DNA from 4 places in the Streptomyces sp. NPDC020192 genome. Region 2 is predicted to be linked to each of the others. Evidence: riboswitches for the same ligand, from Rfam matches in the RefSeq annotation. Region 2 holds a riboswitch; each other region holds the start of a gene.

Region 1 (7,410 bases), on a different contig from region 2:
GCGCGTCCCACACGCCCAGGTCCTTCAGCTCCTGCACCAGGTACGAGTTGACCTGGAGGAACTCACCGGACAGCGTCTCGCGCTTGAACAGGTTCGACACCTGCGGCTCGATGCACTCGTACACGCCCGCGATGGAGGCGATGGTCGCCGTCGGCGCGATCGCGAGGAGCAGCGAGTTGCGCATGCCGGTGGACGCGATGCGCCTGCGGAGCGCGTCCCACCGCTCGGGCCAGGTCAGCTCGACGTCGTAGTGGTCCGGGTGCAGCACACCCTGGGCCGTACGGGTCTTCTCCCAGGCCGGCAGCGGACCGCTGCGCTCGGCGAGGTCGGCGGAGGCCTCGTACGCGGCGAGCATGATCCGCTCGGCGATCCGCGTGGACAGGGCCTTGGCCTCGGGGGAGTCGAAGGGCAGGCGCAGCTTGAAGAAGACGTCCTGGAGCCCCATCGCGCCGAGGCCGACCGGCCGCCACTTGGCGTTCGACCGGCCCGCCTGCTCGGTCGGGTAGAAGTTGATGTCCACGACCCGGTCGAGGAACGTGACGGCGGTGCGGACGGTCTCGTCCAGCCGCGCCCAGTCGATGTCACCGTCGGTCACGAACGCACCGAGGTTGACCGACCCCAGGTTGCAGACCGCCGTCTCGCCGTCGTCCGTGACCTCCAGGATCTCCGTGCAGAGGTTGGAGGAGTGGACCACGTGACCCGGCAGGGCCGTCTGGTTGGCGGTGCGGTTGGCCGCGTCCTTGAAGGTCATCCAGCCGTTGCCGGTCTGCGCGAGGGTGCGCATCATGCGGCCGTACAGCTCACGGGCCGGGATGGTCTTCTTCGCCAGGCCCTGGGCCTCCGCCTTGCGGTAGGCGGCGTCGAACTCCTCGCCCCACAGGTCCACCAGCTCCGGCACGTCGGCGGGGGAGAAGAGGGACCACTGCGCGTCGGCGTTGACCCGGCGCATGAACTCGTCCGGGATCCAGTGCGCGAGGTTCAGGTTGTGCGTACGGCGGGCGTCCTCACCGGTGTTGTCCCGCAGCTCCAGGAACTCCTCGATGTCGGAGTGCCAGGTCTCCAGGTAGACGGCCGCGGCACCCTTGCGCCGGCCGCCCTGGTTCACGGCCGCCACCGAGGCGTCCAGGGTCTTCAGGAACGGCACGATGCCGTTGGAGTGCCCGTTGGTGCCCCGGATCAGCGAACCGCGGCTGCGGATCCGGGAGTACGACAGCCCGATGCCACCGGCGTGCTTCGAGAGCCGGGCCACCTGGTGGTAGCGGTCGTAGATGGAGTCCAGCTCGTCCAGCGGGGAGTCGAGGAGGTAGCAGGACGACATCTGGGGGTGCCGCGTACCGGAGTTGAAGAGCGTGGGGGAGGAGGGCAGGTAGTCGAGGCGGCTCATGAGCCCGTAGAGCGCGGCGACCTCGTCCAGTGCGCGGGCCGTGTCGTCCTCGGCCAGTCCGCTCGCCACCCGGAGCATGAAGTGCTGGGGCGTCTCGATGACCTTGCGGGTGATCGGGTGCCGGAGCAGGTAACGGCTGTGCAGCGTGCGCAGACCGAAGTACCCGAAGCGGTCGTCGGCGCCGCTGTCGACCAGCCCGTCGAGCCGCTCGGCGTGCAGCCGTACGAACGCGGCGGTGCGGTCGGCGATGAGACCCTCCCGGTGCCCCACGGCCACGGACCCGGTGAAGGTCGTCACGCCCTGCGAGGCGGCCTCGGCGCGGATCGAGAGGGTCAGCAGCCGGGCGGCCAGCCGCGAGTAGGCGGGGTCCTCGGAGATGAGCCCGGCGGCGGCCTCGGTGGCCAGTTCGCGCAACTCCGCCCCGTCGGCGCGGGCGGACCGGCCGCGCAACGCGGCGGCGGCGACCCGGCCGGGGTCGGCGTCGGGGAGGTCGGCGGTCAGCTCGGTCAGGGTCCGCAGCAACGCGGTACCGGGACCGTCGGTGTCCAGGCCGCTGGCTGAAGCCGGATCTGCTGGCGCGATGGTCACGTGGGGCTCTCCCTCGCTCGGCACGGGGGCCTTGCGGAGGGCAGGGGGCAGCCACGAGCGCGCACGCGTCGCGTCCACCAGCCCACTCCACGAGGCCCGGACGTCTGAGGCACCCGAGCCGGACGGCCGGGCGCGCGCTGCCGGCAGGTCCTCGGACTGACTCTCGTACGCGGATACGCACAAGTACACCGTTGCGGGACAGTTCCGGATTCGCACCGGATTCCCCTGCGGCGACAGCGAGGATGAGCATACATCTAGTGCCGGGTTGTCGTGTCACCCCCAGATGTTGTGTCGCGGTGGTGTCGGAGCGTCAACTCGTAGGTGAGGAGAGTGATGTCGTCCAGGTGTGGCACGGGATTCCAGTCCCGGTCCGGTGTACGGACGAAGCCGAGGCGTTCGTAGAGCCGGTGGGCGGTGTGCATGCTGCGCTGGCTCGACAGGACGACGGCTGTGCAGCCCTCAGTTGAGCGGGCGCGTTCGATGCAGGCGCGGACCAGGGCCTCGCCGGCGCCCCGGCCGCGTGCGTCGGACACGACCGCGAGCGCCCTGATCTCGGCCTCGCCGGGGCCGGCGATGTCGGCGACGGGGCCGCCTGACGGGACGAAGGTCACGCCGCCGACGAGCCGTCCGCCCCCTGTCGCGACGAGGACCTCGGCTGCGGCCGCACGCGCGGCAACATCCTTGAGCACGGGCAGATACGGGTCGCTCTCGCCATAGTCCAGCAGGCCGTCCTGGAGATAGGCCTGGGCTGTCATTTCGCCGAGGGTGTCGTATTCGGTGGGGTCCGCGGGGCGGATCTGGATGTCCATGGTGCGAGTGTGCCGGGGCGTACGACAACGGGCCTCGCGTTTTCGGGGACGGCGGCCGCCGGTGGCCGGGTTGCGGGGCGGGGCGTGAGTGTTTCCATGGAGGTAGGTGCCCGCGGGCCTCCATGCCGGGATCCGTCTCGGAAGGAGCGCGCACCATGACGAGGATCGTCCTTCACCCGCCGGGCAAGGAGCGGCTGCGCAGCGCGCCCATGGCGACGCTGTACCCGAGGCGGGTGTGGCGCCGGGGCAGGCGTGTTCTCCTCGGCTACTGGCACCACGTGACGATCGGGCTGGAGGCCCGGCGCGACACCATCCGCCCCAAGAAGTGGCGCCGATGGTTCTCGTACACCAACGCGACCCGGATCATCTGGGCGTTCTTCCTGTGCCTGCTCCTGATGTGGATGGCGGAGGGTCTCTGGATCCTGTTCACGCATCACACGACCCCCTTCGAGGAGTGGCGCAAGAGGTCCAGTACGGGGTTCGACTCCGTGCTCCGCTTCGTCGGTCCGCTCCTCGCCGCCTCCGTCGCTGCCGCATTCTTCCTGTTCGTCTGGTACAGCTGGACCAAGCGGCGCTATCTCGCGAAGGCGCGCAGGCATCCGCGCGAACTGGTGCTCACCGCCGGGCCGGACATGGCCGAGATCGTGGGCCGTGAGGAGGTCGCCCGGGTCATCGCCCAGCGGCTGCGACAGCGTGAGACCCGCAGGCCGTATCTGCTCGTCGGCGGTGTCGGCACGGGCAAGACCGCCGTGCTGGTGCGGCTCACCGAACTGCTGGCCCGGCAGCACGCCGTTCCCGTGCCGATCCGGCTGCGGGACGCCACCGGGGCCGACCTGAACTTCGAGCGTCTGGCCAGGCAACGGTTCGCCGAGGAGGCGCCCCACGGCATTCTGGCGCGCACCAAGAACGACCGGGTCTGGCAACAGCTGCTCGCCGACGACAAGGTGGTCGTCCTCGCCGACGGCCTGGAAGAGGCGGTCCTCGACGAGAGGTTCCAGGAGAACCGGGACAACATCATCCGCGAGGCCATCGAGCGCGCCCACGAGGACAAGCTGCCCCTCGTCATCGCGTCCCGGCCGCACAGCCCGCTGGAGAGCACCTCCGCCGCGATCGTGGAACTCGAACCGCTGGGCGAGGAGCAGGCGTTGCGCTTCGTTGAGGCGCGGGTCCCGGAGACGGACGAGCGCCGCGTGGACTGGATCGTCGAGACCGCGGAGGTCACCGATTCGCCCATCTACCTGCAGATTGCCCGCGAACTGCACCACCACGGCGACCTGGAGCGCGACTGTCCGCACCCCGACGCGGACCGGCTGGACACCCGCAGCCGGGATCGCAGCACGCTACGGCTGTGGCTGCTGGAGACGTGGGACCGCGCCCTGCGGGAGGGGCGACTGCGCGAGAACGTCGAGCTGAGCCCCGAGGAGCGCCGCGACACCGTCGAGGTGGTCTCCGCGCTCGCGTGCATCGGACTGCTCCAGGACAGGCTGGAGGTCGGCTTCGGCGCACTACTGGACAGTGACGTACACCCCAATCCGGCGCGGCGGGCGTGGGCCCGGGCGGGCCACCTGTGGACCAGGGCCCGCCGCTTCGACCGGTACGGCAAGCGCGGGAACACCTTCTCGGAGTGGCATCGGGAACGGATCTGGAAGACGCTCTGCGCTCACCTGAGCGAAGAGGAGGGCATGCGGCTGAGCGAGGGCAACATGAGCCAGTGCCAGGCCGCGCTCGCCCGCTTCGCCGCCCATGCCGACAAGCTGCAGCTGGTGGAGGGCTCCGAGAAGAGGCTCCGCTTCCCGCACAGCATCATGCAGGCCTACTTCGGCTTCCGCATGCTGCATCACCTCGGGGAGCGCGGCGGGGGCGAGCTGATCCAGCAGGCCCTGCAGCCGCCGGGGCCCAGCCGTGAGCTGCTCATCGCTCTGGTCCTGCTCTCCCGTCGCCGGGCAGCGGAACTGTCGGCCAAGGGCGGCAGTGTCCGGGCCGAGCTGAGGAAGGACATGGCCGAGCTGCGACGGCAGGCTCCCGTGTACGGCCGGCCCCTGGCCGACCGGCTCCTCACGGCCGCGAACCGCCGTACGAACGACCCCAAGGCCCTCGACCTCTACGCGGCGGCCCTGGAGGTCGACAGCGTGGAGCCCCGGCCGAGACTGCTGAGCGACATCGTCGACAAGGTGCAGGAGCGCTGGCTGCGCATCAAGTCCGACCGGCGCACCCTCGAGGACGCCAAGCTGAGACTGCTCAAGCAACTGGGCACGGCACTGCGCGAGGCCTCCGACAAGATCGACACCATGCCGCTCTACGACACGCTCTTCCAGATCGGCAAGAAGGAGCCCTCCTACGCGGTACGCCTCGCCGCCGCCCAGGAGTTCGGCAGCGGCGGAAACGCGGCGTTCGCCGTGATCCGTGAGTACATCGGTCTCAACACCGACCCCATCAGGGAGTACGACAAGGAGGTCCGCGACCTGAGAGCCCGCAGGCGGAGGCAGTACGGCGAGTGGACCACAAGGATGCGGAGGGAGAGGGACGCCCAGGTCTCCGCGCGGGGCAAGCCGTCGGCGGCCGTCGAACGGCTGCAGGCCAGGCGGCTCGAGACCAAGCAGCGGTACCGGCGGGACCGTACCAAGCTGTCCAGGGAGTTCGTGATGCGGGCCTGGATGATTCCCATGCTCCTGGGCTCCGTCGACGACTCCCACCGGGACGAGGCCCGCGAACGCCTCACCAAGTGGCTGCGTCATCTCGATCCGAAGTACACCCGTGGCACCCCGGACCTGCCCCTCGCCCTGGAGATCGCGCTGGCCCAAGGCTTCAAGTACGCGGCCAACCGGCGCAAACGCCACCCCTTCTCGTACCCGGGCAGCCGTGCCGACCTGATCCGGCAGGCGGAGACCGTGCTGCAGCAGTCACGGTGCTGGTACACCCAGCTGACGCTGCTTCAGGCGCTGTGCCTGTGGGAGCTGCCGGACAGCCTCGGCCGCCGTGACCAGGACGCCGACGGCGCGGGATGGCTCGAGGAGGACCGCGACGGGGCGCGCGGGCCGTCCCGGTCGATCGGCGGGACGAGCGCCGTGCAGACGGTGCAGCGCTGGCTGTCGATGGCGGGCACGGTCAACGGCGTGCCCGGCCAGAGCGGCACGGACGGCGACTCGACCCGGCGAGTGCTGCACCCGTTCGTCGCCGAGGCGGGTGATCTGGTGGCCCTCGCGCTGGAGACCGGGCAGCCCGAGCGCTTTCTGTGGATCGACGAGAAGACCGTCACCGACAACATCGGCTCCCGTACCGGCGGGACCCAGGGCTACCGCAAGCACAACCTGTGGATCCCGCCCTCCGCCGGGTGGAGCACCCTCGACGGGCGGGCCCAGCATCTCGTCGCCGACGTGCTGATCATGCTGAACCTGATGGAACGGGACGGATACCCGGACGAGGTCGAGGAGCGCATGGCCCGCGCGGAGCGGTCCTGCACGCCGCTCCCGCCGTGCATCGCCACGAGCCGCGAGCCACTGCGGCCCGACCTGCGGCCCGGTACGTCCGCCCCGCCCCCACCGGGCACCACCTGTCTGCCCGACTGCAAGTTCCAGCTCTGCCCGTACCCGCCCCGGGGCGATGTCCCCCGGGGCGAGATCGGTGAGCCGTTCTGCCGCCAGCAGCAGGTCCTGCTGCCCGGACCCGTACGCCGCAAGTTCCCCAGGACCGTGCACAGGAAGACCCCGCACTGGGTCGGCATGCGCGTCCGCGATCTGGACCGCTTCTGGGACGCGATGGCCGGGCGCACGCGGGACTAGGGCGCCCGGCCCGGGTGGGCTAGTGCGCGCTGCCCGCGGTCGCCGGCGGCAGCTCCACCTGCACTCCGGGGTCGCCCGCGTCCGCCGTGTAGTCCTCCGGCCTGGTCTCGTCGAGGCCCTCGGGGGCCTTCACGGCCTTCAGGACCAGGGTCAGGACCACCGTGACCGCCACGTTGAGCACGAACGCGGTGAAGCCGATGTAGCCGATCTCACCGATGCCCGGGATCTCCTTCGCCGAGCCGCCGAAGTGCTTCTGGGCCGGGGAGGCGACCCCGTACGCGGCGACCGTGCCGTAGATCATGCCGACCGCCCAGCCGGCGAGCAGTGCCCAGCGGTGGAACCAGCGGGTGAACAGGCCGCCGACCAGGGCCGGGAAGGTCTGCAGGATCCAGATGCCGCCCAGCAGCTGGAAGTTGATGGCGACCGTCTTGTCCATGGTGAGGACGAAGACCAGGGCGCCGACCTTCACCAGCAGGGACACGAACTTGGAGACCTGGGCCTCCTGCTTCGGTGTGGCGTCCGGCTTGATGAAGTCCTTGTAGATGTTGCGGGTGAAGAGGTTCGCCGCCGCGATCGACATGATGGCGGCGGGTACGAGCGCGCCGATGCCGATCGCCGCGAAGGCCACGCCCGCGAACCAGTCCGGGAACATGTCCTCGAACAGCTGCGGGATCGCCAGCTGGCCGTTCTTGACCTTCACTCCGGCCGCGATCGCCATGAAGCCCAGCAGGGCCAGCAGGCCGAGCATGAGGGAGTACAGCGGCAGGATCGTGGTGTTGCGGCGGATCACGTCACGGCTCCTGGACGACAGGGTCGCGGTGATCGAGTGCGGGTACATGAACAGCGCGAG
Region 2 (7,410 bases):
GTGAGCGCTGTCGCGCCGGGGGTGAGCGCCTTCCCGGTCGGGACGAAGTTCGGGAAGTGGGTCTTCTCCCAGAACGGCGACTGGGTGGGCGGATTCTGGCCGGGAACCCTCTGGATGGCGTACCTCCGCACCGGGGACGAGCTGTTCCGCACGCCGGCGCTCGACTCGGCCCGCAAGCGCGCCATCGACTAGTCGACGGCGCCCGCCGACATCGGCTGACGAGCGGCGGGCGGTGCCGGCCTCACGAAGACGGACCGGGCTGTTCGGTCGCGTCGGCCTGTGCGAGGAGAAGGCGGGCCAGCCCGCGTGCCTCCTCCGGGGTGAGTGCCGCCCAGACGCCCGGCACACCGCCCCGGTCCTGACCCACGTCCAGGGCGATCCGGCTGACGGGCCGGTCCGGGCGTCCGAACCGCAGGCGCCGTACCTCGATCCTGCGCCCGCACCTGGTCACGAGACGGCGCTCGTCCGCAGAAGTCCCGTCGAGCCCCACATGCCGGTCGTTCCCTGCCGTCGTCATCCTTCTCACGCTCCTCCACCGCCCACCGTCGGCCCCTGCCGTCGTCACTCTGAGCAGCGCGCGATGTGCCGGATTTGTTCCCGATCCGGACGGGCACGGGATCCGGCACGACGGGCGGGGCGGCGCGCGTGGTCCACAAGGAGCGTTGTCCGTCCGGCGTTTCGGCGAGGTGGATTCCGCGGATGCTAGGTTCGCAACCGGGGCGAGGCCCGCTGCCACGTGACGACAGCAGCAGGAGTGACAGCGTGACCAGCCGAGTTCTCCTCGTGTCCCCGGCGATGAGTGCGTCGTTGCGGCAGGCCCGCTTCGACGACGGCGGCTCGATCGAGGACAGCGGCGCGGCCCAGGCCCGCTCGGCGGCGGGGTCCCTGCCCTCGGCGGCCCGTGTGCTCGTCTCGCCGAGTGTGCGGTGCCGGGAGACCGCGGCGGCGCTCGGGCTCGACGGCCCCGCTCCGCAGGAGTTGGCGGGGCTGGACGTGGGCCGCTGGCGGGGCCGCACGCTGGAGGAGGTGGGCGCCGTCGAGCCCGCCGAGGTGGGGCGCTGGCTGACCGACCCGGCGTGTGCGCCGCATGGCGGGGAGTCGGTGCGGGACGTGTGCGAGCGGGTCGGGCGCTGGCTGGACGGCGTGCGGGACGCGGACGGCCGTACGCTCGCCGTGGTCGAGCCGGAGGTCGTACGGGCCACGGCCGTTCATGCCCTGGGCCTGCCGGCGACCGTCTTCTGGCGGCTGGACGTGCCGCCGCTGACGGTCACGGAGCTGAGCGGGCGCGCCGGACGCTGGAATCTGCGGCTCGGGCATCCCCTGGCCGGCTGAGGCGGCGGCCGTGCCGAGGTTCGAGCCGCGTCGCGGCGCAGGCAGGGCTGGGGATGTCCCGGCACCCGGAGCAGGCGAGAGGGCCCCTGGAATTCGCCGGTTCCGAGGGGCCCTCTCGTGTCGCGCATCCGCTCAGTCGGCTGCCGGCACCGTCCTCCCGGAGCGGGTCGACACGGGCTTGGGGTTCAGCAGCCGATCGGCCAGTTCTCCGAAGAGCAGGCCGAAACCGCTCCACAGCACCGTCTGGATGGCGAGCGCGGAGAGCCGGAACCGCCACAGCAGGGTCGCCGGGAAGCCTGTCGGCACCTCGTTGACCGCCGGCAGGAACTGGTAGGCCAGGCCGATCACGACGGCGAAGCCGGCCACCGCGACCACCGTCGCCCACCAGGTGCCCAGGCTCGGCGCGAGCCGTTTGCCCAGGATGGTGGCGGCGACCGCGAGCAGCACGCTGAGCAGCATCATCAGGAAGTACAGGGTCGTCCGCTTGCCGATGGTGTCGGGGCTGCCGACCGACGGCGGATTGGCCGGGTACTTCAGGAACGGTACGACGTACACGGCGAGCAGCGCGCAGCCCGACAGCAGCAGCGCCGTCGCCCGCGGGCCGAACCGGCCGACCCGGCCGAGGGCGAAGCAGTACGCGAGTGCGGCGACGCCGCCGAACGCCACCCCGTAGACCAGGACGCCGGTGGCGAGACCGGCGGTGGACTGCAGGGAGCGGGAGACGACCACCATCTCGTGCTCGTGGGAGTGGGCCTCCTCGAAGCTGATCGCCTTGTCGACGTTCGGCTCACCGAGGACGTACGCCACCACCAGGGCGAGCACGCCGGCTGCCAGGCCGGCGAGCATGCCCCGCACGAGGAGGTTTCTTACGGTTGCGGAACTCATGGGCGCGCGGCATCCCCCGCCTCAGTGGCAGGGGAAACCGAGCAGGTGGCGGGCGTCGTGCACCCACTCGTGGACACCCGTGCCGCTGAACACGGAGGTGGCGCCCTGCTCGGCGCCGACGAAGTACAGCAGGATCATCATCAGGATGCCGAAGAAGACCGCCCAGGGAGCTATCGCCTTCAGCGGCAGCTTGGCGGGGATGGCCGGAGTGGTGGCTGTCGGCTGGGCGACGGTCTGCGCCATGGCAGAACCTCCTCCGGGAGTTCGCGTCCCATCTCGGTGATGCAGGGGACGACGGCCACGGGTCTGACTCACAAGCGCCCCTAGGGGCTCTCGCATACAGTGGCGCGACCGTTCCGGGTTCCCACCGGCTTCCGTCTCGCCGTCGTCGATATCGGACGGACCGTACCGCGTGGCGCGGGCGGGGCCAGGACCGCCTCGGCCCGGCGTGATCTTCCTCTCGCGCCGGACGGGCTCGGCTCCCGCCCGGCGGCGCCGTCCGGCGTCGGGGCCCAGGCGCTCAGCAGGCCGCCGCCTGCGGGCCGGAGTTGGGCCCGGCGAGTCCCAGTTCCCGGTCGCCGAGCGGGGCGAAGCAGCGGGCCACGTCGGCGTCGGTGACCTCGGCCAGGGTTGCCGGGGACCAGCGGGGACTGCGGTCCTTGTCGATGACCTGGGCGCGGATGCCCTCCACCAGGTCGTGGGTGCCCAGCGCGGCGCAGGAGACGCGGTACTCCTGGTCGAGTACCCGCTCCAGCGAGCCGAGACGCCGGGCGCGGCGCATCGCGGCCAGGGTGACCTTCAGGGCGGTGGGCGACCTGGCGAGCAGGGTCTCGGCCGCCTCCTTGGCGTTCGGGTCGCCGTGGGCGAGCAGCCGCTGGAGAATCTCCTCGACCGTACCCGCGCTGTAGCAGGAGTCGATCCAGTCCCGGCGCTCGGCCAACTCACCCTGCGGCGACGGCTGTACGTGGCGCGCCAGGGCGTCGGGCACGGACTGTACGGCGAGAGCGTCCACGAAGTCCCGGAGTGCGGCGGACGGGATGTGGTGGTCGGCGAGCCCGCACAGCAGGGCGTCACCGGCGCCGATCTGCGCGCCGGTCAGCGCGAGATGGGTGCCCAGCTCGCCGGGTGCCCGGCCGAGCAGGTAGGTGCCGCCGACGTCGGGGACGAAGCCGATGCCGGTCTCCGGCATCGCCACCCGCGACCGTTCGGTGACGATCCGGACGCTGCCGTGTGCGGAGAGGCCGACTCCGCCGCCCATCACGATGCCGTCCATGAGGGCGACGTACGGCTTGGGGTAGCGGGCGATGCGGGCGTTGAGGTGGTACTCGTCGCGCCAGAACGCCGCCGAGGCGGCGCCGTCGCCGTCGCGGGCGTCGTCGTGGACGGCGCGGATGTCACCGCCCGCGCACAGGCCGCGCTCCCCGGCGCCGGTGATCACGACGGTCTCCACCGCCGGGTCGTGCTCCCAGGCGGTCAGGGCCGCGTCGATGCGGCGGACCATCTCGTGGTCGAGGGCGTTGAGGGCCTTCGGCCGGTTGAGGGTGATGTGGGCGGCCCGTCCGGCGGTGCGGAACAGGACGGTTTCGTCGGTGTGCGGCAGGCCGCCTCCCGCGGTGCCGGTCATCCGAACACCTTCGGCAGGCCATGGGCCGCTATGACGCGCATGATCTCGTTGGTTCCTTCCAGAATCCGGTGCGCTCGCAGGTCGCGGACGATCTTCTCAATGCCGCACGCGCGACGCTCACGCCGGAGAGGAACTGTGTCACGCCGGTCGGCTCACACCGTGCAGCCGGCCTCCGGCAGGTCAGCCGGCGGGGCTGGGCTGGTCGTGGGTGGCCGCCCAGCTGGCGAGGAGCTGGAGGGCGTCGTGGTCGGGGGTGTGGGGTGCGGCGCTGTAGGCGGTGAGGGTGAGGCCGGGCTGGGCGGGGAGTTCCATGGCGTCGAAGTCGAGGGTGAGGACGCCGACGGCGGGGTGGCGGAAGGACTTGCGCCCGGTGTGGTGCAGCCGCACGTTGTGCTTCGCCCAGGCGGTGCGGAACTCCTCGCTGCGGGTGACCAGTTCACCGATCAGCCCGGTCAGGCCGGTGTCGTGCGGGGCGCGTCCGGCCTCGGTGCGCAGCAGGGACACCGTGGTGTTCACGGACTCCTCCCAGTCGGGGAAGAAGTCGTGCCCGCGGGGGTCGAGGAACTTGAAGCGGGCGATGTTGACGGGCGGGGCGGCGCCGTCGGCGAACAGCGGGGAGTACAGGGCGCGGCCCAGACGGTTGACGGCCAGGATGTCCAGGCGGCCGTTGCGGATGAAGGCCGGGGAGTCCGTCATGGACCCCAGGACGCGCAGCACGCTGTCCGGCAGCGGCCCGCGGGCACGCCTGGCCCGCCGGGTCGGGCGCTTGGCGGCGGCACGGGCCAGGTCGTGGAGGTGCGCGCGTTCGGCGTCGTCGAGCTGGAGGGCGTTCGCCACGGCGCCGAGGACCTCCTCCGAGGCTCCGGCCAGGTGGCCGCGCTCGAGGCGGACGTAGTAGTCGATGCTGACGCCGGCGAGCAGGGCGACCTCTTCCCGGCGCAGGCCCGGCACACGCCGGTTTCCGCCGTACGCGGGCAGCCCGGCCTGCTGCGGGCTGATCTTGGCGCGGCGGGAGGCCAGGAAGGCACGGATGTCGCTCTCGGTACTCACGCAATCCAGGCTAAGCCGGGAGATCCGCGGGTGGGGGGTCCTGTCAGTACCTGTACGGACCCGGTACCCGGTGGCTACAGCGTTCCGGCCTCGGGCCGGTGGGACCGGTGGGGGTTCGCGGGCAGCGTCGGCCGGTAGCGGGCCGGATCCCCGGAGTCCGGCACCTCGGCGATCACGTTCGTGACGTTGCATCGCCGACGGTACGGCCGGGAGCCGGCTCGGTGCCGTCCCGTGGCACTCCGCACGGATCCGGGGGCTCGGCCGGTACGCCTGCCAGGAGGCCGTCCCACGCTCCACGCCGCCTGCTACCCGGCGGGCCGGCGCCGCCCGATGCCCTGCGCACTGCCCAGCAACCCATCGCCGCTGCCCACCAGTTGACCTGAGCCTCCGTGTAGGTTGAGGCCATGGCGGAGGACTGGCGCACGGATCGGATCGGGGCCGCGCTGCGGGGCGAGAATCCCACGGTGGTACGGCGGCTCGGGGCAGGGTTCGCGGTGATCGGCGACGTCCAGTTCCTGCCGGGTTACTCGGTTCTCCTCGTGGACCAACCCGGTGTGCAACGGCTGTCCGACCTGCCGAAGGCCGGGCGGCTGGCATTCCTCGCCGACATGGACCTGCTCGGCGAAGCGGTCGAGCGGGCCTGCCGCCGCCTCGATCCCGCCTTCCGCCGGGTCAACCTGGAGATCCTCGGCAACACCGACCCGTTCCTGCACGCCCATGTCTGGCCGCGGTACGAGTGGGAGCCGGCCGAGCTGGTGGGCAAGCCCGTGTGGCTCTACCCGCCCGACCGGTGGCGGGACGAGCGGTTCGGGCTCGGCCCGGGGCATGACGAGCTGCGGGCCGCGATCGGCGGCGAACTGGACCGGCTGCGGTCGACGGACTAGCGGCCGCTACCGGGTGAGCAGCGGCAGCGCCGGGAACGTGTGGTGCTGCCACAGCAGGCGCGAGGTCTCTTCCGGGTAGGTGGCGACCGTCGATCGCGTGCCGAAGAGCTGGGCTCGGCGCTGGTCGGTGTCGTACGGAGGCCAGCCGGGGTCGCCGTGAGCGGCGAAGGCCGTCCAGGCGGTGCGGATCCGTGCGGACAGTTCCTCCGCCTCCGGGGCGGGCGGGTCGCCGATCAGCAGGGCGGGCTGCCCGCTGCTCAGGTTGCCGAAGACGAGCGGCACGTCCAGGCCGTGGCAGGCGCCGAGGGTGCCGCCCAGGCCCGGGGCGGTCCAGGTCAGCTCGTAGAGGTGGGCCCGGCCGCCGCCGGCGGTCTGCGCGTCGGCGAGATGGAGGCTCGGCATGCGGAACAGCCAGTCCGCGTTGACCAGTTCGTACAGTTCCTCGTCGGATGCGGCCGGGAAGCCCGCCCGGTAGCGCCGCGGGCCGTCCGGGCCGGGGGCGAGCATGCGCAGGGCGGTCTCGGTCTGCTCCGGGGTCACCTGGCCGAGCACGCCGTCGATCAGGCTGAACAACCGGTGTTCGTCCCGGGTGTGTCCGACGAGGAGTTCGACGCCACGGCCGGCGCCGTCGGCCAGCGCCTGCCAGGGGGTGGCGGGCAGGACGTCGCCGTCGACGACGGGGGCGAACGGGATCGGCCGGTGTGTGATCTGCCCCCAGCGCTCCCTCCACCGGGCCGCCTTCGCGGAGATCGCGTCGCCCACGGCGGGCAGCCGGGACGGGGGTACGGCCGACAGGTCGGGCACCGTGGGCCGTACCCCCAGCTCGGCGGCGCAGGCGGCGGCGATGTCGGCGGCCAGCTCCGGAGAGAAGAACGTACCCGGCACGCTCTGTGCGACGGCCCGCCGGAACAGCCCGGCCGCCCGGGGCATGGCCAGCAGCGCGGCGACCGAACCGCCGCCCGCCGACTGGCCGAGGACCGTGACCCGGCCCGGGTCGCCGCCGAACATCCGGATGTTGTCCCGCACCCACTCCAGGGCGGTGACCTGGTCGAGCAGGCCCCGGTTGGCGGGGGCGCCTTCGATGGGTGCGAAACCCTCGATGCCCAGCCGGTAGTTGAGGGTCACGACCACGGCGCCGCCCCCGGCCAGGCGCCCGCCGTCGTACTCCGGGAGGCCGGCGGTGCCGATCACATAGCCGCCGCCGGGGATCCACACCAGCACCGGGAGCCCGGCCGCGGGATCCGGTTCGGGTGTCCAGACGTTGAGCGTCAGCCAGTCGTCGCCCGCGGTGTCCTGTGACGTCCCGTCCGTTCCCAGCGCCCCGGACTGCGGGGGCGGCGGGCCGTACGACACCGCCGGCCGTACCCCGTCCCAGCTCCGCACCGGCCGCGGCGCGGCGAAGCGGAGGGCACCGACCGGCGGCTCGGCGAACGGGATGCCACGGAAGACCGCCAGACCCGCCTCCCGGCGGCCGCGGAGGGTGCCGGCCGCCGTGCGGACTTCCGGCTCGGACTCGGACGGCCTGGACGCGGTGACGGCCACTGCGGCTTCCTCTCGGGCAGGTCGGGCGGGGTCGGCGGACTTCCTCGAGCCTGTGCTGGGTGGAGCATTCCACCGGCCGCCGGATGCGGGCCA
Region 3 (7,410 bases), on a different contig from region 2:
CATCTGGAACGGCAGCCACGGCCCGACCCCGCCGGTGAGCAGGGCGGACGCGAACATCGTGACGGAGCCGAGCGTGAAGCCGAAGCCGGGCCCGAGGACCCGCCCGCTGAGCACCATCAGGAAGAACATCGGCTCGATCCCGGCCGTCCCCGCGCCGATCGGCCGCAGCGCCGCCCCCGTCGCGGCCAGCACGCCCAGCATGGCCACGGCCTTCGGCCCGGGATCCGACTCCGAGATCGTCGCCGCCACGACCGCGACCAGGAGGATGAGCAGGCCCGCGAAGAGCCAGGGCGCGTCCTGGGCGTGGGCGCTCAGCTGCGAGGTGGGAGGCGCGAGGAAGGGCCAGCCGAAGGCGACGACCCCGACCGCGCCGACCAGGGCGAGGGCGGCGAGGGAGCGGGGGCCGAGGGCGATGGCGTGCGGGCGGGAGGTCCGTGCGCGGGCGGCCGTCATGCGAGGGCCTCGCGTACTTCGGCCACGGTGAGCCACTGCTGGGGAGCGAGGATCTTCGTCACCTGGGGGGCGAAGGACGGCGAGGAGACCACGATGTGCGCCGTCGGCCCGTCGGCGATCACCTCCCCCTCGGCGAGCAGCACCACCCGGTGCGCGATCTCGGCCGCCAGCTCCACGTCATGCGTGGCCAGCACGATCGCGTGCCCCTCGGCGGCGAGCCCGCGCAGCACGGTCACCAGGCGGGCCTTGGCCGCGTAGTCCAGACCGCGGGTGGGTTCGTCGAGCAGGAGGAGGGGCGGCCTGGCGGTGAGTACGACGGCCAGGGCGAGCGCCAGGCACTGGCCCTCGGAGAGGTCGCGCGGGTGGGTGCCGTCCGTGATGCCCGGCAGCAGCGTCGACACGAGTGCCCGGCAGGTACCGGGTTCGGCGTGGGCATCCCGGTCGGCGGCCGCGCACTCGTCGGCGACCGTGTCGGCGTAGAGCAGGTCGCGGGGGTCCTGGGGGACCAGGCCCACACGGCGTACCAGGTCGGGGGGTGCGCTGCGGTGGGGCACGACTCCGCCGACGGTGACGCTGCCCGTGGTCGGGGGCACCAGGCCGACCAGGGAGCCGAGCAGGGTGGACTTTCCGGCGCCGTTGCGGCCCATGAGGGCGACCGTTTCGCCGGGGGTGACGGTGAGGTCCATGTGGCGCAGGGCCTCTGTGCGGTCTCGGCGGACGGAGAGGGACCGGACGTCGGCGATGTGCCGGTGAGGTGGGGTTTCCGGAGTGGGGCGGCGGAAGAGACGTCGGCGGGCGGGGTGCCCGGGGTCGGGGCCGGGCGGGGGTTGGGGCGCCTGCCGGCGCTTGCCGGGTGCCGCTGCCAGACGCCCTCGCAGGTCACCCGCTCTGCGGCGGGCGTCACGCACCGTCAGGGGAAGCGGGGACCAGCCGGCCAGGCGGCCCAGGTCCACCACCGGCGGGTACACCGGGGAGACCGCCATCACCTCGGACGGGGTGCCTACGATCGGGGCCTCGCCCGGGGACGGGAGGAGGACGAGGCTGTCGGCGTAGTGGATCACGCGTTCCAGGCGGTGTTCGGCCATGAGGATCGTCGTGCCGAGGTCGTGGACCAGACGCTGGAGGACCGCCAGGACCTCTTCCGCCGCGGCCGGATCCAGGGCGGAGGTCGGTTCGTCCAGGACCAGGACCCGCGGGTGCGGGGTGAGGACCGAGCCGATCGCGACGCGCTGGCGCTGGCCGCCGGAGAGGGTGGCGATCGGACGGTTGCGGAGTCCCGCCAGGCCCAGCAGGTCCAGGGTTTCCTCGACCCGGCGCCGCATCACCTCCGGGGCCAGACCCAACGACTCCATGCCGTAGGCGAGTTCGTCCTCCACCGTGTCCGTGACGAAATGGGCGAGCGGATCCTGGCCCACCGTGCCGACCACGTCGGCGAGTTCACGCGGCTTGTGGGTGCGGGTGTCACGGCCGGCGACGGTGACGCGGCCGCGCAGGGTGCCGCCGGTGAAGTGCGGCACCAGTCCGCTCACCGCGCCGAGCACGGTCGACTTGCCGACCCCGGACGGGCCGACGAGCAGCACGAGTTCACCCTCCGGCACCTCGAAGTCGACGCCCCGGACGGACGGTTCGGCCGCGCCGTCGTACGTCACGCTGACATCCTCGAAGCGGATCACGACGGCTCCTTGGGGACGACGAAGGCGGGCAGGAGGGAGAGGAGGATCGCCGCGGCCGGCAGCAGGGGGAGGGACGGTGCGACCAGCGGGACGACTCCCGGGTGCAGGGCCTCCGGGTCGCGGGCCGAGGCGAGCGTGAGCAGGGCGGCGACGGCGGCGCCGGAACCGGTGACCAGCCAGGCCCGCGCGTCCCACGGGTCCGGGCGGTACCGGGTGCGCGGCGAGCGCCGGCCGCCCAGTTTCAGGCCGGCGAGCGCGGCGGCCACCCCGGCGAGCAGCACCGGCAGCCCGTACGTGCCGCCCTCCGCGGTGAGCAGCCCGTACGTTCCGGCGCACACGCCCAGCAGGCCGCCGAGGGTGAGCGCGGCCGTCGTACGGCGGACCCGGGCGGGGACCTCGACGGTACGGCCGTACCCCCGGGCCTCCATCGCGGCGGCGAGCGCGACCGAGCGCTCCAACGCGCCCTCCAGGACCGGCAGTCCGACCTGGAGCAGACCCCGCAGGCCCCGGTCCGGACGGCCGCGCAGCCGGCGGGCGGCGCGCAGGCGCTGGACGTCGGCGACGAGGTGCGGCGCGAAGGTGAGGGCGACGACGACGGCCACGCCGGTCTCGTACAGCGCGCCGGGGAGGGACTTCAGCAGACGGCTCGGTGCGGCGAGGGCGTTCGCCGCGCCGACACAGATGAGGAGGGTGGCCAGTTTCAGACCGTCGTACGCCGCGAAGAGCAGGGCCTCCGCCGTGACCCTGCCGCCCAGCCGGATGCCCTGCGCCCAGTGCGGGAGCGGGACTTCGGGGAGGGTGAGGAGGGTGTGGGTGCCCGGGATGGGGGAGCCCAGCGCCACCGCGAAGAGGAGGCGGATGAGGAGGACGGCGAGGGCGAGTCTGGCGAAGGCCGGGTAGGAGCGGGCGGTGGGGGTGGGGGAGCGGTGCGTCGCGACGACGTACGCCGACGCGGATATGAGGAGGGCGAGGAGGAGGGGGTTGGTGGTGCGGGTGGCGGCCGTACCGAGGCCCAGCGCCCAGAGCCACCAGGCGCCGGGGTGAACAGCGGTCCGGTGCCTGGCGGGGGTTGGGTCGCTATTCACTCCGTCGCCGCCGTGCCTGCCACACCGCCGCGCCCGCCAGGAGAACGACCACCCCCACGCCGATGGGCAGCCCCAGCGCGGGGCCGTTCGCCGAGTCGACGCGTTTGCCGCCGTTCCCCTTCGGGGGGCTTGTCCTCTGTGTGCCCGAGACCTGTTCTCCGCACCCCTTCTGCGGATACCCCGCGATGGCGCAGAGCAGGGCGTTGGTGTCGTAGCGCAGGGGTTTGGCGACGGCGGCCAGGGCGTCGGCCGTCGTCGCGTCGGCCGGTACGCGGGCGCAGGCCGTTCGGCCCGTGGGCGGGGTTTCGCCCGACGGGGCGTCCGCCGGGGTGCCGAAGTCGAGGACGAGCGCCACCCGCTTCATGCCGGACCCCGCCGGTGTGGACGAGCAGATGGCGCTGAAGTCCGCCGTGCCACGGGGCCGGCCGGCGTCGGCCGAGTCCGCGCTGACCGCGAACCGGAAGCCCTCCACCGCGCCGTCGTCGGGGCGGGCGGTCGACGGGCCCTGCGTGGCGTACGTCCAGTGGCCGTCGGTGCGCTCCCAGAAGGACCAGTAGCGGTAGCCCGTGGCGTGCGCCGGGGCCACCGCAGCGACCAGCACGGCGAACGCGGCCAGCAGCAGACCCGTGGCCCGGCGGACCGCCGTCACAGCTGCTGCTTCTTCCGGCCGCTCAGCAGGAAGCCGATGCCGATGCCCGCGACGAGGCACACGCCGACGAACCACCACACGCCGAACGCCGAACCGCCACCGGACTTCCCGGACTTCTCGCCCTTCTTGGTCTCCTGCCCGGCGGAGGCCATGCTCGGGGCCGGGCCCAGCGCGTTCAGGGACCGGACCAGGCTGGTGCCGCCGAAGTCACCCGGCTGCGCGCCGACCGCGTGCGCGGCGAGGATCAGCTGGGCGTAGGCCGCCGGGCCGCTCTGCTCGGCCCAGTGCGCGGCGTTGTTCTCCAGCCAGGTGTACGACCGCAGCGCCTGGGCGAGGCGCCCGTCGGCGGCGAGCGCGACCACCGTGTCCGCCGTGTTGCCGAAGTCCGGCTGGTCCGCGGCCCCGGGCAGCGTGGACGTCAGATGGCCGGTCCTCGCGACCACCTTCGCGAGGTGCCCGCCCGCGTTGTCCGCGACCTGTGCCGGGGTGAGGTGCTTGCCGGTGACGCACGCGTCGTTGCCGGGCGCCTTGCCGGTCGTCGTGACGAACCCCTTGCCGAGCGCACCGAGCACGCCCGCCGCCGTCGCGTCCGCGTTGGCGTACAGCGTGCCCTTCTTGCCCGGCTGGAAGGCGAGGCCACCGCCGCCGACCTGGCCGCAGGGGATGGACATGGCGGCCAGCAGGTCGTAGGGGGACTTGCCCCCCTTGCCGGCGCTCGCCGGGTCCGTGCCGACGGCGGTCAGGGCGCCGATGACGACGGAGGTGGAGTTGGTGTCGCTGGCCCCGCCGGGGGAGTAGCCCCAGCCGCCGTCCTTGTTCTGCACGGACTTCAGCCAGTCCACGGCCCTGCCGACCGCGTCCGCGTGTCCGCCGACCGCCTTCAGGGCCTGTACGGCGGCGCCCGTGCTGTTGGTGTCCACCATGACCTTGCTGTCGCAGGCCTTGTCCGGGGCGGCGCGGAACGCGGCGAAGGCGCCGTTCGCGCACTGCTGGCCGGCGAGCCAGTCCACGGCCTTCGCGGCCGGCTCGTAGCCGAGCGTGCGCTGGGCGATCAGCGTCAGCGACTGGCGCCACACACCGTCGTACGTGGGGTCCGTCCTGCCGTACAGCCCGGACGGGATCGCGACCTTGGGCGACGGGGACGGCCCGGCGGCCGTGGCGGGCGCGGCGGCGGCCAGCACGCCTACGGCGGCGAGAGCCGCTGCGCTGCGGCGGACGTTCATGGTCGGCGACTGCCTCTCCTGCGGGGAGCCGGGCAGCGCGCGGGGACCCCCCGGGCGGCTCGGCTCCGTAAACCTCGACGGTGCCGTGCGCGGCGGGCCGCCGAGCACGCGAGCCGGTCAGCATCCCGTCCGGGTCGGTCCGGCTCACCGCCCTTGGGGCGGTTCACGGATGGGGGAGGGTCAGCGCCGGAATTGCACCGGCTTCCCCCTGTACGGGTGTGATGACGACCCCGCCACCTTACCGGCAGCCCCGCGCGAGCCGACGAGTGGCTGTGGGCACAGGGCGGCGGTGACTAGGGTCACGGTCATGACGACGACGGGGAGACTGCTCGGCTCGGGCCGCTCGGCGGACGTGTACGAGATCGACGACGCGTGGGTGCTGCGCCGGGACCGGGACGGCTGGGGCGACGCGGCTGCCGAGGCCGCCGTGATGACGTACGTACGACACCACGGCTATCCGGCACCCCGGGTACGCCCCACCGCCTCACCCACCGACCTGGTCATGGAGCGCCTCTCCGGCCCGACCCTGCTGACCGCCCTCACCGAGGGCCAGGTGGACCCGGCGGAGGCCGGCACCCTGCTCGCCTCCCTCCTGCGCCGCCTGCACGCCGTACCGGGCCGCGACCCGGCCGCCCCGCACACCCGCGTCCTCCACCTCGACCTCCACCCCGACAACGTGATGCTCACCCCGACCGGCCCCCAGGTGATCGACTGGTCCAACACCGAGGACGGCCCCCCGGCCCTGGACTGGTCCATGTCGTCCGTGATCCTGGCCCAGGTCGCCGTATCGGACACCGCGTTCGCGTCCCCGGCGTTCACGATGCTCGAGGCCCTCCTCCCCGACCCGCCGGAGCTGACGGAGGAGGCCCTGGGGGAGGCACGGCGACGGAGGGCGGCCAACCCGACGATGACACCCCGGGAGGTCGAACTCCTGGAAGACGCCGTGCACTTGATACATAGGGTGGGACAGCTTCCCTGGGGGCGCGGGGCTGTATCGAGGTGCGGCTCCGCCGCGCGGGCGCGAGCAACCACGACGGACAGTCAGCCCGAAGACGGTCGAACCCTCAACGGCGAAACCGCTAGGCAGCCCCGAGTACCCGATCACACTCCGCCGCATCCTCCCCTTCCACCACCCGGTACAAGCGGCCGTCGGCCGAATCCGCGAAGCGAACCGCCGCGGCCCGCTCCCGCCAGGGCACCGCGTCGACCACCGTCCCGCACGCCAGCGCCAGAGCCACCCCTGCCAGATCCACCCCGGTCGCCCGCTCCACCAGCAGGGGAATCAAGTCACCCGGCAGATAGGGCAGGACCCCGGTCACCCGAGGTCCCCGCCCGGTCAGTCGGAGACGCACGTGCGCGATGGTGTGCGTGAGCCCGAGCGCCCGTACCGCTCGCTCGACGGTCTGCCGCAGGAACCGATTGTGCAGCAACCCGTCATGGGCGTGGACCGAGTGCCGCAGCGGCGAGCGACCGTGCGACCCGGGCGTCGTACGGGTGAGCGCGACGATGCGGACCTCGTCGTCCAGGACGACGGTCTCGGCGGACACCAGGGGCCCCGCGGTGTCCTCGGGCCCCTCCGGTACCACCCGGTGCCGGGCGAGCCGGTCCCGTAGCGCCGCTGGGTGCGCGCAGGCCGCGGCGGTCTCGTACGGCAGGCCCGGCAGCCGCAGATACCCGGTGATCCGCGCGGCGGTGCGCAGATGCTCCCGGGTCCAGGTCAGCACGCCCGCGACCGGGTGCCGGTCCGTGTACCGCGCGATCGCCTCCGCCGTCTCCGCCTCCCGTGCCGGGTCGGCCGCGAGGTGGCCGGAGAGGAAGGGGCGCGCCCAGTCGGGTACGGCGGTGTCGACCAGGATCACGGGGCGGAGCTCGGCGATCCGCTCCAGCGGGAACCCGTACGCGGCCGGGCCGGCCCCGAGCAGAAGGACGGGCTGCGGCATCGACGCATCACCTTCGCTGGTCAGGCGGGTGGGACAGAGAAACACCCCGGGTGCCGCTCCCCCATAGGCGGCACCCGGGGCGGGTCTGAAGCTTGCTCTCTGTGCCGTGATCCTCACCCACTGCTCCCGCAACTGTCAACTATTCCTGCCTCCTTGGGCAGGGAGCGTTGTCAGCTCTGGTCGGCGAACGGACGACCGGGTAGCCTCGCGTCTCGTCCAGTCGCCCAGTCACCGAACCGGCGACACACGCTCAGGGGGGACCTCGGTGAGTGACGCCTACACCTCGCTGGCCGAAGTCCTGGCCAGACTGGGGGAGTTGACCGGCCGCCCCGGCCGGCTGCCGGAGGCCCTCGACGTGGCCGACCTCTCCCATCGCACCGGCATCCC
Region 4 (7,410 bases), on a different contig from region 2:
TCGACTGGGCGTCCGCCAGGAAGACCGGCGCGCGGTTCGTCTATGTCAAGGCGACCGAGGCGACCGACTACCGCAACCCCTACTTCGACGAGCAGTACAACGGCGCACGCGAGGCGGGTCTGCTCCGGGGCGCGTACCACTTCGCACTGCCGGACCAGTCCTCCGGCGCCGCGCAGGCCCAGTTCTTCGTGCACGACGGCGGCGACTGGCAGGCGGACGGCTGGACGCTGCCGCCCGCGCTCGACATCGAGTACAACCCGTACAGCAAGAAGCAGAAGTGCTACGGGCTGAGCAAGGCGATGATGGTCCGCTGGATCCGGGACTTCAGCGACGAGGTGAAGGAAGAGACCGGGCGGCGTCCGGTGATCTACACGACGACCCAGTGGTGGAAGCTCTGCACCGGCAACAGCCGCGCGTTCTCCTCCAGCCACGCGCTGTGGATCGCCCGGCACGGTACCTCGGGCCCGGGGACACTGCCGGGCGGCTGGCGGTACTGGACGTTCTGGCAGTACGGCACCGAGGGCACGCTGCCGGGTGACCAGAATCTCTTCAACGGGTCGGCCGACCGGCTGCGGACCTTCGCGCGCGGCCGATAGCCAAGGGGCGCCTGGGTCGCGGGCGACACACAGTGGCAAGCGGAACCCCACCCCCTCCCTTCAGACACCGCCACGCCCGTCTCAGTTCACCTTCCGTTCATCCAGGTTGCCTACGTTCGTCCAGCCAATGACCTCGAACGAATGCCTGGGTAAATGGAAAGCTTCTCGCTGATCCTCGCGATTGTGGTGGTGACCGCACTCGCGTTTGATTTCACGAACGGTTTCCACGACACCGCCAACGCGATGGCCACCACCATCTCGACAGGCGCCCTGAAGCCCAAGATCGCAGTTGCCATGTCGGCCGCCCTGAACCTGGTGGGCGCCTTCCTCTCCGTGGAGGTCGCGAAAACGATCTCCAAGGGTCTCGTCGACGAGAAGGGGATCCGTCCCGAGGTCATCTTCGCCGCCCTGGTCGGCGCGATCCTCTGGAACCTGCTGACCTGGCTGGTGGGCCTGCCGTCGAGTTCCTCGCACGCCCTGATGGGCGGCCTGATCGGCGCCACGGTCGCCTCCGCCGGCTTCGGTGCCGTGCACGGCGACGTGCTGGTGACCAAGGTGCTGCTCCCGGCGGTCGCCGCGCCGCTCGTCGCGGGTCTGGCGGCCATGCTGTCCACCCGCCTGTCCTACGGCATCGGCGGCAAGAACGAGGGCGAGGCCACCCGCAAGGGCTACCGCGCCGGCCAGATCGCCTCCGCCGGCCTGGTCTCCCTCGCCCACGGCACCAACGACGCCCAGAAGACGATGGGCATCATCACCCTCGCGCTGATCGCGGGCGGCTCCATCGCCCCGGGCTCGAACCCTCCCACCTGGGTGATCCTCTCCGCGGGCCTGGCCATCGCGCTCGGCACCTACATCGGCGGCTGGCGCATCATCCGCACCATGGGCACGGGCCTGACCGACCTGGAGCCGCGCCAGGGCTTCGCCGCCCAGACCAGTGCCGCGACCGCCATCCTGGCCTCCTCCCACCTGGGCTTCTCGCTCTCCACCACGCACGTCGTCTCCGGCGCGGTGATGGGTACCGGCCTCGGCCGCAAGGGCGGTGTGGTCCGCTGGTCCACCGCGACCCGCATGGTCGTCGCCTGGCTCCTCACCCTCCCGGCCGCCGCGCTGGTCGGCGCGGGCGCCGAGTCCGTCACGGACCTCGGTGACTGGGGCACCGCCGTCGTCGCCGTCTTCCTGGTCGCCGCGAGCGCCACGATCTGGAAGCTCTCCCGCCGCGAGGTCGTCGACCACACCAACGTCGTGGCGGAGACCGAGGAGCCGGCCGGTGTGGTGACCACCGCCATCGCCGCCGTCACCCCGCCCCCGGCGGGCACGATCGGCGAGGACCTGACGGCCACCATCCCCTCCCCGGCCGCCGCCGAACCCGCGGCCCCGGCCACCTCGGCCACTCCGCCGGCCGCCACCGTCTGACCCCGGCCATCCGGTTACCCAAGGAAGCATCATGAAGATCGACTGGTCGGCCATCGGCTCCGTCTTCGGCGTCAGCCTCGCGGTCACGGTGGGCCTGGTGGCCCTGTTCACCCTCGGCGTCAACGGCCTGGCCCGGCGCGAGAAGGCGGCGGCCCAGGGCGACTCCGCGGCCCTCGCCGTCACCGGCGCCTACGTCTGCTTCGCGGCCTGCGCGGCGGCGGTGGCGTACGGCATCTACCTGATCGTGGCCAAGGTCTGACCGAGCGCCACGAACCCGGCACCACGAAGGCTCCCCTCTCTCCTGGACAGAGGGGAGCCTTCGCCATACCCAGAGGTCACGGGCGCCCCGCGATGTGGGGATCGGCACACTCTCCCCCTGCAGGTCAACGGCAAGTTGACGGCCGTTCCGGGCGCGTGGTGGACTGCCCAGGCCATGTACGGCGGCAGGAGAGGAAGTCGGTGCGAATCCGGCGCGGTCCCGCCACTGTCACCGGGGAAGAACCCCCGGGAGCCAGGAACTCTCACCGCCGAATCTCGTCGAACCAGGGCGCGGACACCCTGAGTGAGGACATCGATCGCCATGCCCGGCTGCCGAAGGACCCGTACCAGGCCCGCTCCTGTACCCACGGCCGGCTGAGCCCATGGGTGCCGATCGCTCCTACGCGTACGGCGCCGCCGCCGGCCTTCTCGGTGATCTGCTCCTCGGCGATCCGCGCCGCGGGCATCCGGTCGCCGTGTTCGGGCGGGCGGCCACGGCCGTGGAAGGCGCGTTGTGGCGCGACCACCGCGGCTGGGGCACGCTGCACACCGTGGTGTGCGCGGGTGGCGCCGTCGCACTCGGCACGGTCGCCGCACGCGCCGTACGCCCCTCCCCCGCCGCCTCCGCCGCGCTGACCGCCGCCGCCGTCTGGTCGGTCGTCGGCGGCACATCGCTCGCGCGCGAGGCCCGCACGATCGGGCAGGCCTTGGAGCGCGGGGACGTCGAGGCGGCCCGGGAGCGGCTGCCGCATCTGTGCGGCCGGGACCCGCAGGCGCTGGACGCCGACGGGATCGCCCGGGCCGTGGTCGAGTCCGTCGCCGAGAACACCTCCGACGCCGTGGTGGGCGCGCTGGTGTGGGGTGCGGTGGCCGGGGTGCCGGGGCTGCTCGGGTTCCGGGCGGTCAACACCCTGGACGCGATGGTGGGTCACACATCCCCCCGCTACCGGCGCTACGGCTGGGCCTCCGCCCGCCTCGACGACGTGGCCGGCTGGCCGGGGGCCCGGCTGACCGCCGTACTCGCCGCCGTGGCCGGACCCGACCCGCGCGGTGCCCTGCGCGCCTGGCGGACGGACGCCCGCAAGCATCCGAGCCCCAACGCCGGGCCCGTGGAGGCCTCGTTCGCGGGCGCGCTCGGCGTGCGCCTGGGCGGGACGCTCTCGTACGGCGGCCGCGTCGAGCACCGGCCCGTCCTGGGCGGGGACACCGGCCGGGCGGTCCGGGTCACCGACATCGACCGGGCCGTACGGCTCTCCCGCCGCGTCGGCCTGCTCGCGCTCGGCACCACGGTCGCCGCGCGCCTCCTCGTCACAAGCGTCAAGGGTCTGAAGGGACGTGGGAAGTGAACGGGGGACTCCTCGTCGCCGGCACCACCTCCGACGCCGGCAAGAGCGTCGTGACGGCCGGGATCTGCCGGTGGCTGGTGCGCCAGGGCGTGAAGGTCGCGCCGTTCAAGGCGCAGAACATGTCGCTCAACTCCTTCGTGACCCGGGAGGGCGCGGAGATCGGCCGGGCCCAGGCCATGCAGGCCCAGGCCTGCCGGGTCGAGCCGACCGCTCTGATGAACCCCGTGCTGCTCAAGCCCGGCGGCGAGCAGAGCAGCCAGGTGGTGCTGCTGGGCAAGCCGGTGGGCGAACTGAGCGCGCGCGGCTACCACGGCGGGCGTCAGCAGAAGCTGCTCGGCACCGTGCTGGACTGCCTGGCCGAGTTGCGGGGCACGTATGACGCGGTGATCTGTGAGGGGGCCGGGTCGCCGGCGGAGATCAACCTGCGGCGCACGGACATCGTGAACATGGGGATCGCCCGCAACGCGCGGCTGCCCGTGCTGGTGGTGGGAGACATCGACCGCGGGGGCGTCTTCGCCTCCTTCTTCGGCACCGTCGCCCTGCTCTCGCCCGAGGACCAGGAGCTGATCGCCGGGTTCCTGGTGAACAGGTTCCGGGGCGATGTCTCGCTGCTGGAGCCGGGGTTGGAGATGCTCCGGGGTCTCACCGGGCGGCGTACCTACGGCGTACTGCCGTTCCGGCACGGGCTCGGCATCGACGAGGAGGACGGGCTTCATGTGTCGCTGCGCGGGGCTGTCCGCGAGTCCGCCGTGGCTCCGCCGGTCGGCGAGGACGTGCTGCGGGTCGCCGTGTGCGCGATCCCGCTGATGTCCAACTTCACCGACGTGGACGCCCTCGCCGCCGAACCGGGTGTCGTGGTGCGGTTCGTGGACCGCCCGGAGGAGCTGGCCGACGCGGACCTGGTCGTCGTACCGGGCACGCGCGGGACCGTGCGGGCACTGGAGTGGCTGCGGGAGCGGGGGCTGGCCGACGCGCTCGTCAGAAGGGCCTCGGAAGGCCGGCCCGTTCTCGGTGTCTGCGGCGGTTTCCAGATCCTCGGTGAGCACATCGAGGACGAGGTCGAGTCGCGCGCCGGTGCGGTCCCCGGGCTCGGGGTGCTGCCGGTACGGGTGCGGTTCGCCCGTGAGAAGACCCTGACCCGGCCGGCCGGCGAGGCGCTCGGCGAGCGGGTCGAGGGGTACGAGATCCATCACGGCGTCGCCGAAGTCGACGGCGGAGTCCCCTTCCTGGACGGCTGCCGGGTCGGGCAGACCTGGGGCACCCACTGGCACGGCTCGCTGGAGTCGGACGGCTTCCGGCGGGCCTTCCTGCGCGAGGTGGCCGCCGCCGCGGGCCGCCGCTTCGTGCCCGCGCCGGACACCTCCTTCGCCGCGCTGCGCGAGGAGCAGCTCGACCGGCTCGGCGACCTGATCGAACAGCACGCGGACACGGACGCGCTCTGGCGGCTCATCGAGTCGGGCGCGCCGCAAGGACTGCCTTTCATCCCACCGGGAGCGCCCGCATGAGCACAGTGTTGTTGTTGTCCACCGCCGACACGGATCTGCTGGCGGCGCGGGCCTCCGGCGCGGACTACCGCATCGGCAATCCGACCCGGGTGGACGTCGCCGCCGAACTGCCGGGCCTCGTTCAGGGCGCTGACCTGGCCGTCGTGCGGCTGCTGGGCGGCAAGCGCGCCTGGGAGGACGGGCTGGCCGCGTTGAAGGCGTCCGGCATCCCGACCGTGCTGCTGGGCGGCGAGGCCGTGCCGGACGCGGAGCTGATGGCCGAGTCGTCGGTGCCCGCCGGTGTGGTGGCGGAGGCGCTGCGGTACCTGGTCGAGGGCGGCCCGGCGAACCTGCTGGAGCTGTCCCGGTTCCTGTCGGACACCGTGCTGCTGACCGGTGAGGGTTTCGAGGAGCCGCGCGCGATGCCGGCGTACGGCGTCCACGGCTCCTGTGAAGTACGGGACGGCCGGCCGACCGTGGGCGTGCTCTTCTACCGGGCGCACGAGCTGAGCGGCAACACCGCCTTCGTGGACACCCTGTGCGACGCGATCGAGGCGCGGGGCGCCAACGCCCTTCCCGTGTACTGCGGTTCGCTGCGCGGTGCGGACGCCGGGCTGTACGAGCTGCTGGGCCGGGCCGACGCGCTGGTCGCCACCGTGCTCGCGGCCGGCGGCACGCACGCCTCCCAGGCCTCGGCGGGCGGCGACGAGGAGGCGTGGGACATCGGCGCGCTCGCCGACCTCGACATCCCCGTCCTGCAAGGACTTTGCCTCACCTCGTCGAAGCAGACCTGGGACGAGTCGGACGCCGCCCTGTCCCCCATGGACGCCGCGATGCAGGTCGCGATCCCGGAGTTCGACGGCCGACTGATCACCGTGCCCTTCTCCTTCAAGGAGCAGGGCACGGACGAGGTCCCGGTGTACGTCGCCGACCCCGAGCGGGCGCACCGGGTCGCCGGAATCGCCGTACGGCACGCGCAGTTGAAGCACAAGCCGAACGCGGAGAAGAAGATCGCGCTGGTCTTCACCGCGTACCCGACCAAGCACTCCCGCGTCGGCAACGCGGTCGGCCTGGACACGCCCGCGTCGGCGGTACGGGTGCTCGACGCACTGCGGGACGCCGGGTACGGGCTTACCGAATACCCCTCCGAGGGTGATGAGTTGATCCATCGGCTGATCGCGGCCGGCGGCCACGACGTCGAGTGGCTCACGGAGGAGCAGCTGGCGGCCGCGCCCGCCCGGGTGCCGCTGGCGGACTACCGGGCGTGGTTCGACAAGCTCGACCCGAGGCTGCGGGACGCGATGCTGGAGGCGTGGGGCGAGCCGCCGGGCAGCCTGTACGTCGACGGCGACGACATCGTCCTCGCCTCCCTCCAGTTCGGGAACGTCGTGGTGATGATCCAGCCGCCGCGCGGCTTCGGGGAGAACCCGATCGCGATCTACCACGACCCCGACATGCCGCCGTCGCACCACTACATGGCCGCCTACCGCTGGCTGGAGAACAGCTTCGGCGCGGACGCGATCGTGCACATGGGCAAGCACGGCACGATGGAGTGGCTGCCGGGCAAGGGGCTGGGGCTGTCCGGCGGTTGCGCGCCGGACGCGGTCCTCGGTGACCTCCCCCTCATCTACCCGTTCATCGTGAACGACCCCGGCGAGGGCACCCAGGCCAAGCGGCGCGGGCACGCCACGGTGGTCGACCACCTGGTACCGCCGATGGCGCGCGCCGACACCTACGGCGACCTGGCCAAGCTGGAACAGCTCCTCGACGAGTACGCGCTCGTCTCCGACCTGGACCCGACGAAGGCCCCGGCGGTGCGCGCCCAGATCTGGACGCTGGTCAAGGCGGCCGAACTCCACCACGACCTGCATGTGGACGAGCAGCCGGGCGACGACGACTTCGACGAGTTCGTCATGCACATCGACGGCTATCTGTGCGAGATCAAGGACGTGCAGATCCGCGACGGGCTACACGTTCTGGGCGGCGGTCCGGTCGGCGAGCCGCGCGTGAACCTGGTGCTGGCCGTGCTGCGGGCGTCCCAGGTGTGGGGCGGCCGGGCGAACGCGCTGCCGGGGCTGAGGGCCTGCCTCGCCGCTCATTTCGGGCTGGTCGAGAAGGAGTTGCTGACCGAGCCGGGCGCGCCGGTGAAGGTTCCGGTCGAGCTGACGGACCTGGTCAAGGGTCCCTCCCGTACGGCCGCCGACGCGATCGACCTGCTGGAGCAGCTGTGCCGACGGATCGCCGAGGGCATGGAGGAACGGGCGTGGGAGCGAACGGCCGTACCGACCGTCCTGCGGGACGCGCTGCGAACCG

What was found. Region 2 has a riboswitch for cobalamin ahead of ACH47Z_RS05665 (CbtB-domain containing protein). Riboswitches for the same ligand answer to the same signal wherever they lie in the genome.
Region 1: another riboswitch for cobalamin. It lies ahead of ACH47Z_RS12655 (ribonucleoside-diphosphate reductase subunit alpha); the one in region 2 lies ahead of ACH47Z_RS05665 (CbtB-domain containing protein).
Region 3: another riboswitch for cobalamin. It lies ahead of ACH47Z_RS03070 (prenyltransferase/squalene oxidase repeat-containing protein); the one in region 2 lies ahead of ACH47Z_RS05665 (CbtB-domain containing protein).
Region 4: another riboswitch for cobalamin. It lies ahead of ACH47Z_RS00315 (cobalamin biosynthesis protein); the one in region 2 lies ahead of ACH47Z_RS05665 (CbtB-domain containing protein).

The regions. Positions count from the first base shown of each region.
Region 1 is NZ_JBIRXG010000005.1:177,496-184,905, forward strand. Features, by position in the region: gene ACH47Z_RS12655 (ribonucleoside-diphosphate reductase subunit alpha) at 1-1,972, opposite strand, end outside; cobalamin riboswitch at 2,097-2,225, opposite strand; gene ACH47Z_RS12660 (GNAT family N-acetyltransferase) at 2,227-2,781, opposite strand; gene ACH47Z_RS12665 (NACHT domain-containing protein) at 2,937-6,560, shown strand; gene mctP (monocarboxylate uptake permease MctP) at 6,580-7,410, opposite strand, start outside.
Region 2 is NZ_JBIRXG010000002.1:265,762-273,171, reverse strand. Features, by position in the region: gene ACH47Z_RS05685 (hypothetical protein) at 1-192, shown strand; gene ACH47Z_RS05680 (hypothetical protein) at 242-517, opposite strand; gene ACH47Z_RS05675 (histidine phosphatase family protein) at 763-1,332, shown strand; gene ACH47Z_RS05670 (CbtA family protein) at 1,465-2,217, opposite strand; gene ACH47Z_RS05665 (CbtB-domain containing protein) at 2,239-2,460, opposite strand; cobalamin riboswitch at 2,497-2,639, opposite strand; gene ACH47Z_RS05660 (enoyl-CoA hydratase/isomerase family protein) at 2,738-3,841, opposite strand; partial or broken gene ACH47Z_RS05655 (acyl-CoA dehydrogenase family protein) at 3,838-3,945, opposite strand; gene ACH47Z_RS05650 (helix-turn-helix transcriptional regulator) at 4,022-4,891, opposite strand; gene ACH47Z_RS05645 (HIT family protein) at 5,296-5,775, shown strand; gene ACH47Z_RS05640 (carboxylesterase/lipase family protein) at 5,782-7,317, opposite strand.
Region 3 is NZ_JBIRXG010000001.1:661,065-668,474, reverse strand. Features, by position in the region: gene ACH47Z_RS03090 (ECF transporter S component) at 1-453, opposite strand, end outside; gene ACH47Z_RS03085 (ABC transporter ATP-binding protein) at 450-2,126, opposite strand; gene ACH47Z_RS03080 (CbiQ family ECF transporter T component) at 2,123-3,211, opposite strand; gene ACH47Z_RS03075 (SCO2322 family protein) at 3,204-3,860, opposite strand; gene ACH47Z_RS03070 (prenyltransferase/squalene oxidase repeat-containing protein) at 3,857-5,083, opposite strand; cobalamin riboswitch at 5,198-5,331, opposite strand; partial or broken gene ACH47Z_RS03065 (phosphotransferase family protein) at 5,391-5,783, shown strand; gene ACH47Z_RS03060 (hypothetical protein) at 6,163-7,023, opposite strand; gene ACH47Z_RS03055 (XRE family transcriptional regulator) at 7,289-7,410, shown strand, end outside.
Region 4 is NZ_JBIRXG010000001.1:57,225-64,634, forward strand. Features, by position in the region: gene ACH47Z_RS00300 (lysozyme) at 1-596, shown strand, start outside; gene ACH47Z_RS00305 (anion permease) at 750-2,009, shown strand; gene ACH47Z_RS00310 (hypothetical protein) at 2,041-2,268, shown strand; cobalamin riboswitch at 2,411-2,553, shown strand; gene ACH47Z_RS00315 (cobalamin biosynthesis protein) at 2,651-3,613, shown strand; gene ACH47Z_RS00320 (cobyric acid synthase) at 3,610-5,118, shown strand; gene cobN (cobaltochelatase subunit CobN) at 5,115-7,410, shown strand, end outside.